DNA from 3 places in the Kutzneria chonburiensis genome. Region 2 is predicted to be linked to each of the others. Evidence: riboswitches for the same ligand, from Rfam matches in the RefSeq annotation. Region 2 holds a riboswitch; each other region holds the start of a gene.
What was found. A riboswitch is a leader RNA that binds a small molecule or an ion and turns the genes downstream of it on or off. The one in region 2 is predicted to bind glycine.

Region 1: it holds a riboswitch for glycine, as region 2 does, so the genes downstream of both, gcvP (aminomethyl-transferring glycine dehydrogenase) here and gcvT (glycine cleavage system aminomethyltransferase GcvT) in region 2, are expected to answer to the same signal.
Region 3: it holds a riboswitch for glycine, as region 2 does, so the genes downstream of both, M3Q35_RS28615 (L-serine ammonia-lyase) here and gcvT (glycine cleavage system aminomethyltransferase GcvT) in region 2, are expected to answer to the same signal.

What each region holds. Positions count from the first base shown of each region.
Region 1 covers NZ_CP097263.1:1,050,668-1,052,926, reverse strand. Annotated here, with positions in the region: gene gcvP (aminomethyl-transferring glycine dehydrogenase) at 1-1,120, opposite strand, end outside; glycine riboswitch at 1,165-1,276, opposite strand; glycine riboswitch at 1,280-1,373, opposite strand; gene M3Q35_RS04965 (MerR family transcriptional regulator) at 1,461-2,027, opposite strand.
Region 2 covers NZ_CP097263.1:6,605,182-6,607,440, forward strand. Annotated here, with positions in the region: gene M3Q35_RS30135 (hypothetical protein) at 1-241, opposite strand, end outside; gene M3Q35_RS30140 (helix-turn-helix transcriptional regulator) at 514-1,137, shown strand; glycine riboswitch at 1,215-1,309, shown strand; glycine riboswitch at 1,311-1,400, shown strand; gene gcvT (glycine cleavage system aminomethyltransferase GcvT) at 1,431-2,259, shown strand, end outside.
Region 3 covers NZ_CP097263.1:6,302,374-6,304,632, reverse strand. Annotated here, with positions in the region: gene M3Q35_RS28620 (glycoside hydrolase 5 family protein) at 1-939, opposite strand, end outside; glycine riboswitch at 1,006-1,097, shown strand; gene M3Q35_RS28615 (L-serine ammonia-lyase) at 1,235-2,259, shown strand, end outside.

The DNA.
Region 1 (2,259 bases), 4.9 Mb from region 2:
TCCGGTGCGCCCGGGTGGCGATGGCCTTGAGGCCGTCGGGGCCGTGGTAGACGGCGTACATGGAGGCGATCACCGCCAGCAGCACCTGCGCGGTGCAGATGTTGCTGGTCGCCTTCTCGCGGCGGATGTGCTGCTCACGGGTCTGAAGCGCCAGCCGGTAGGCCCGGTTGCCGTCGGCGTCCTCGCTCACGCCGACCAGACGGCCGGGCAGCTGCCGCTCGAAGCCCTTGCGCACGGCCATGTAGCCGGCGTGCGGGCCACCGAAGCCCATCGGCACGCCGAACCGCTGCGTCGTGCCGACCACGACGTCCGCGCCGATCTCGCCCGGGGCACGCAGCAGCGTCAGGGCCAGCAGGTCGGCCGCGACGACCGCGGAGGCGCCGGCCGCGTGGATCTCGGCGATCACGGACTCGTGGTCGCGGATCACGCCCGAGGCGCCCGGGTAGGACAGCAACGCGCCGAAGAAGTCGCCGCCGAGGCCGAGGCCCTCGATGCCCTGGGACAGGTCGGCCACCACGATCTCGATGTCCAGCGGCTCGGCCCTGGTCTCGATCACCGCGATGGTCTGCGGCAGCGTGTCCGCGTCCACGACGAACTTGTTCGACTTCGACTTGCCGGCCCGGCGGACCAGGGTCATCGCCTCGGCCGCGGCGGTCGACTCGTCCAGCATCGAGGCGTTGGCCACCGGCAGGCCGGTCAGGTCGCCGACCATGGTCTGGAAGTTGAGCAGGGCCTCGAGGCGGCCCTGGGAGATCTCCGGCTGGTACGGCGTGTAGGCGGTGTACCAGGCCGGGCTCTCCAGCACGTTGCGCAGGATGACGCCCGGGGTGACCGTGCCGTAGTAGCCGAGGCCGATCATCTGGGTCATCGGCCGGTTGCGGTCGGCCAGCGCGCGCAGCTCGGCCAGCGCCTCGACCTCGGTGGCCGGGGCCGGCAGGCTCAGCGCCAGCGCGTCGCTGCGGATGGCCGACGGCACGGCCCGCTGGGCCAGCTCCTCCAGTGAGCCGACGCCGATCACGTCCAGGATCTTGCCCAGCTCGGCGGCACGGGGACCGACGTGGCGGTCGGCGAACGGCGTGCCGTGCTCGAGCGCGGCCAAGGGAATGCGGTCAGTCGTCATGCGTCGAGCCTCCGGGGGCAAGCGGGCGCGGGCCGTTGCCCTCCCCTCTGTCCCCGCCCGTGACGGGCACCTGAGAGCTTCACCCATGCTGCGTCTTGTGGACGCGGCGCGGGCTTGCACCGTCGGCGGGGCGCTTGCGCGCCCACTTTCCAGAGGCGTCTGTCCCGTACGGTCCTTGGGCCTGAGAGGTTCCGGGGAGGATTTGCTCCTTCGGCGCCGGACCTCGCGGCCCGGACTCTCCCGCACGGGATGTGCGACTACGGGCGTGAGTTTACCCCGGCCGGGTTACGAGCCCCAGAGCTGAGCACGGCGTGTCATCTCGATCACGTCCGGTGCCGGCTCAGCCGGTGCGGCGGGCCCGCCTGCGGCTGGTCAGCTCGTCGTCCTCCTGCGGCTCCAGCACCAGTCCGTCGGCCCGCTCGGCCTGGAACTCGTGGATGGTGCCGCTGATCTCCCGCATCGCCCCGCTGACCGCGATGCCGAACACGCCCTGGCCGCCTTGCAGCAGGTCGACGACCTCTTCCGGCGAAGTGCACTCGTAGACCGTGGTGCCGTCGCTGAACAGCGTGATCTTGGCCAGGTCGGCCACGCCGCGACGGCGCAGGTGGTCCACCGCGACCCGGATGTTCTGCAGCGAGACACCGGTGTCCAGCAGGCGTTTTACCACCTTGAGCACCAGCAGGTCCTTGAACGAGTACAGCCGCTGGCTGCCGGACCCGTGCGCGCTGCGGATCGACGGCGCGACCAGCTCCGTGCGGGCCCAGTAGTCCAGCTGCCGGTAGGTGATGCCGGCGATCTGGCACGCGGCCGGCCCGCGGTAGCCGACGAGCTCGTCCGGCACCGACGCGTCCGGGAACAGGGCACCCTGTTCACCGGCGCCGGACCTGGCGGGCGCACCCTCGACCACGACAGCCTCCCCTCGACCGGCCTGACGACCGGCGACCGGAACCGACGGTCCTCCGTCCGGGGAACCGCCGGTCACAAGGTCGCAACGATGGGGGTTCACACCGTCACGACCAACTCCCCTCTGACGGTAAGTCCGCCCATGGGACGGGTCAACGCGACGCGCGGGGCGGCGAAACCGTCATGTGGAGGTGGTCGTCACGGTGACGACTGCGTGTCACTGAACCGATGACAGC
Region 2 (2,259 bases):
ATGCGTCGACCAACATACGGTGATGGACGGCCGTCACCGGAACGTGTAGATGGACAACCGCGAAGGCGACCGCACGGGCCACGTCGGCACAGCGGCCCTCGGCCAGCCAGTGGCGGGCGGCGGTCATGAGCTCGTCGGACAGGTGGCCGGCGCAGGCGGCGAGCACCTCGGCAAGTTCGGGCAATCGTGCCCGTTCGGCGCTGGTCCGGGAGAGCGTGGCGGCGGCATCCTCGACGACCAACAGGCTCCTCCTGCTCGCGCGGGGGACTGCGGCCAGCCTACTGGAGACGATCCAGGGTCAACCAAGAACTTGCCAGGCCGAGGGGCCAGGAGTGTGCCCGAACGCGACGTTCCGGTGCCCGTTCTTACCTTGTCGCGATCGCCCGATCGGGTGGACTTCGAGAAAACCGCAGGTCAGGACTTTCTCTACGACATGGAGGCGTCGTGAAGATCCTCTGAAGAAGGTCGTTGCACAGTGTGTTCCTGGGGGTACACAGCGGAGGAGGACACACCATGGACAGAGTGTGGGTAGCCGTACATGCGGGCGATCCGATCACCCTGGCCGGGGCGATCAGCTGCCTGCGGGCGCGGGCCGAGCTCCAGGTGGTTCCGGAGCGCAGACTGTCCGAGGCTCAGGTGTTCGTGGTGTGCGCCGACGCGGTCAACGCCGATGTGATGGGGTTGCTGCGGCGGACCGCCGAGTCGACGCCCGTGAAGATCGTGCTCGTCACCGACCGGTTCCACGACGCCGACCTGTTGGCGGCCGTGGAATGTGGCGTCGTCGCGGTGCTGCCGAAGGCGGCGGCCAGCGGTGAGCGTCTGGTGCACGCCGTGCTGGCGGCCAAGCGGGGCATGGGGGACATGCCGCCCACGCTGCTCGGCTCGCTGCTCGCGCAGGTGGAGCGGCTGCACAAGGAGGTGCTGCGGCCCAACGGCCTCACCGCCTCCGGGCTCGCCCCGCGCGAGATCGACGTGCTGCGGCTGATGGCCGAGGGCTGGGACACCGCCCAGATCGCCACCAAGCTCTCCTACTCGGAGCGCACCGTGAAGAACGTGGTCTACGCGGTGATGAACCGCCTCGGCCTGCGCAACCGCCCGCACGCGGTGGCGTACGCCATGCGGTCGGGTGTGATCTGAAGGGGTAAGACGCTTGAATCTTGACCGTGCCGGCCACCTCCAAATACGGTGGCCGGCACAAGTACATTCTCGCTGTTCAACACCGTGCGGGAGAGTCCTGTCGATCTCGGGCAGGCGCCGAAGGAGCAAATCCTCCCCGGAATCTCTCAGGCACCCCTACCGCTCGGGACAGGCGACTCTGAAAAGCAGGCGTGCCCATCGCGCCTCGCCCAAGGGGAAAGCCGGCTCGCCGGTGAAACTCTCAGGCTTATGACAGAGGGGGAGGCTCACTCCACCACACGAGGGGTCTCCTGATGGGCACCGACATCCGCCGCACGCCACTGCACGACGTGCACGAGCGCCTCGGCGCCAAGTTCACCGACTTCGCCGGCTGGCAGATGCCGCTGCGCTACACCGGTGACGTGGCCGAGCACACCGCCGTGCGCACCGGCGCCGGCCTGTTCGATCTCACGCACATGGGCGAGATCCTGCTGTCCGGTCCGCAGGCCGGGCAGGCCCTCGACTACGCCCTTGTCGGCAACGCCTCGGCGATCGGCGTCGGCCGCGCCCGCTACACCATGATCTGCGACGACAGCGGCGGCATCCTGGACGACCTGATCGTCTACCGGACCGGCGAGCAGGACTACCTGGTGGTGGCCAACGCCAGCAACGCCGCCCTGGTGGCCGGCGAGCTGATCGACCGGGCCGAGGACTTCGACACCGAGGTCCGCGACGCCTCCACCGAGTACGCGCTGATCGCCCTACAGGGCCCGCGCTCGGTGGGGCTGTTGGCCCCGCTCACGCCGACCGACCTGTCGACCGTGAAGTACTACGCCTCCTACCCCACGACCGTGGCCGGCCGCCCGGCGCTGCTGGCCCGTACGGGCTACACCGGCGAGGACGGCTTCGAGCTGTTCGTGGCCCCGGACGACGCCGAGGCGGTGTGGGCCGCGGTGGCCGGCGCCGGCGACGTCCTCCCGTGTGGACTGTCGTGCCGTGACTCGCTGCGCCTCGAGGCCGGCATGCCGCTCTACGGCAACGAGCTGAGCACCGACCTCACTCCGTACGCCGCGGGCCTCGGCCGTGTGGTCAAGCTGGACAAGCCCTCCGACTTCGTCGGCCGCGCCGCGCTGCAGAAGGCGT
Region 3 (2,259 bases), 300 kb from region 2:
GTTGCCGTCCGCGTCGAACAGGCCCAGGCCGTACTCCAGCTCCGGGTAGTCGATGAACCTGCGGTTCACGTCGTGCGAGCACCACCAGGTGAGGCCCCAGACGTTCTTGCAGGTAGCGACGTTGCCAATCGTTTGCTCCGCGTACTCCACGGCGTGCTCCACCGGGATGTGCGGGGCCGGCGCGCCCACCTCCTGCACCCAGATCACCCGGTCGGGCGTGCCGTAGGCACGGGCCAGCTCGGTGCCGTACTCGGCCAGGTGATGGATCTCCGTCGACTGCGGACCGTAACGACGGGCCGCGTTCAGCGTGAACACCCAGGGGTGGACCGTGGTCATGGCGCCCTTGGTCGCGCTGGCCAGCGGGGTGAACGGGTGATCATCGACGTACCAGGCGTCGTCGAAGGCCGAATGGCAGTGCGGATGGTCCGGGTCGGCCTCGTCGACCGTGGCCAGCAGCTGGTCCAGCCAGAAATCCACCTCGGCCGGCGTGCACGGGTTGTGGGCCACGAGATTGTTCATCTCGTTGCCCAGCGTCATGCCCAGGAAGTTCGGCTCCGGGCGCAGCGCCGTCGCCAGCGTGCGCAGCAGCAGCGCCTGGCCCTCGAGTACGTCGGGATCGGTGAAGACGTTGCGGTGGTGCCAGGTCTGGGTCCAGGAGGGGTAGAAGTCGAAGCTCGACAGGTGGCCCTGGATGCCGTCCACCGTGACGTCCAGGCCCGCGTCGGCGGCGAGCCGGACCATGTCCAGCAGCTGCTCCACCGCCTTCTCCCGGACCACGCCGCGGTTGGGCTGGAAGACCGACCAGATCGGGAAGATCCGCACGTGGTCGAGGCCGAGGCCGGCCAGCTGGTCCAGGTCGCGGCGGATCGAGTCCGGCTCGAAGTCCAGCCAGGTGTGCCACCAGTGCTTGCTCGGCGTGTAGTTCGCCCCGAACCTCATCAGCCGCTCCCCGGTTCGTTTACAGTGAGAGCCAACAATTCCACACAGGCCGCGTGCCTTCGGCACACAGCCCGGTCGGGAGAGCCCTCGGATTTCTCGGGGCGCCGAAGGAGCAAGCCTCCCCGCACACTCTCAGGCAACCAGACCGGCCGGGCGAGGCAACTCTGGAAAGCAGCGTGCGCGGTCGTGCATGCCACCCACGGTGCAAGCCGTCGCGGTCGTGACGGCGAAGCTCTCAGGTCCCATGACAGAGGGGGAGCCTTCCGCCTGCTTCTCCCATGCCCTGGAGTCCGTGATGGCCATCAGCGTTTTCGATCTCTTCTCGGTGGGGATCGGTCCCTCGAGCTCGCACACCGTCGGGCCGATGCGCGCCGCCTCGATGTTCGTCTCCCGCCTCCGGGCCGGTGGGGTGTTCGACTCGGTCGCCCGGGTGCACGTCGAGCTCTTCGGCTCCCTCGGCGCGACGGGTCATGGTCACGGCAGCCCCAAGGCCGTCATGCTCGGTCTTGAGGGTTCCCAGCCCGAGCTCTGCGACCCCACCGACGCCGACGACCGCGTGGCCGGCATCCGCGCGTCGTCCCGGCTGGTGTTGGGTGGTTCCCGGGAGATCGAGTTCGTCGAGGACACCGACCTCGTCATGCACCGTCGCAAGCAGCTTCCCTTGCACCCCAACGGCATGAGCTTCGCCGCTGTTGATGCCGACGGTGCTTCGCTCGACTCCGCCGTCTACTACTCGGTGGGCGGCGGCTTCATCGTCGACGAGACCGCCACCGGGACCGACCGGATCAAGCAGGACTCCACCCCGTTGCCCCATCCTTTCCTTTCGGGCGACGAACTCCTCGCCCGTACAAGGGAATCCGGGCTCTCCATCAGCGATGTCATGCTGTCGAACGAGCAGTCCTGGCGTTCCGAGGCCGAGGTTCGCTCGGGTCTGCTGCACATCTGGCACGTCATGCAGGAGTGCGTCGAGCGGGGCTGCACCGTCGAGGGCACCCTGCCCGGCGGTCTCAAGGTCCGTCGCCGGGCCGCTGACCTTCGCCGGACCCTCGCCGCCGAGCACTTCGCCACCGATCCCCTTCGGGTCATGGATTGGGTCACCCTCTTCGCCCTCGCCGTCAACGAGGAGAACGCCGCCGGCGGTCGCGTCGTCACCGCCCCCACCAACGGCGCCGCCGGCATCGTCCCCGCCGTGCTGCACTACTACTCCCGCTTCGTCCCCGGCGCTTCCGACGACGGCGTCGTGCGTTTCCTCCTCACCGCCGGCGCCATCGGCGTCTTGTTCAAGGAGAACGCCTCCATCTCCGGCGCCGAGGTCGGTTG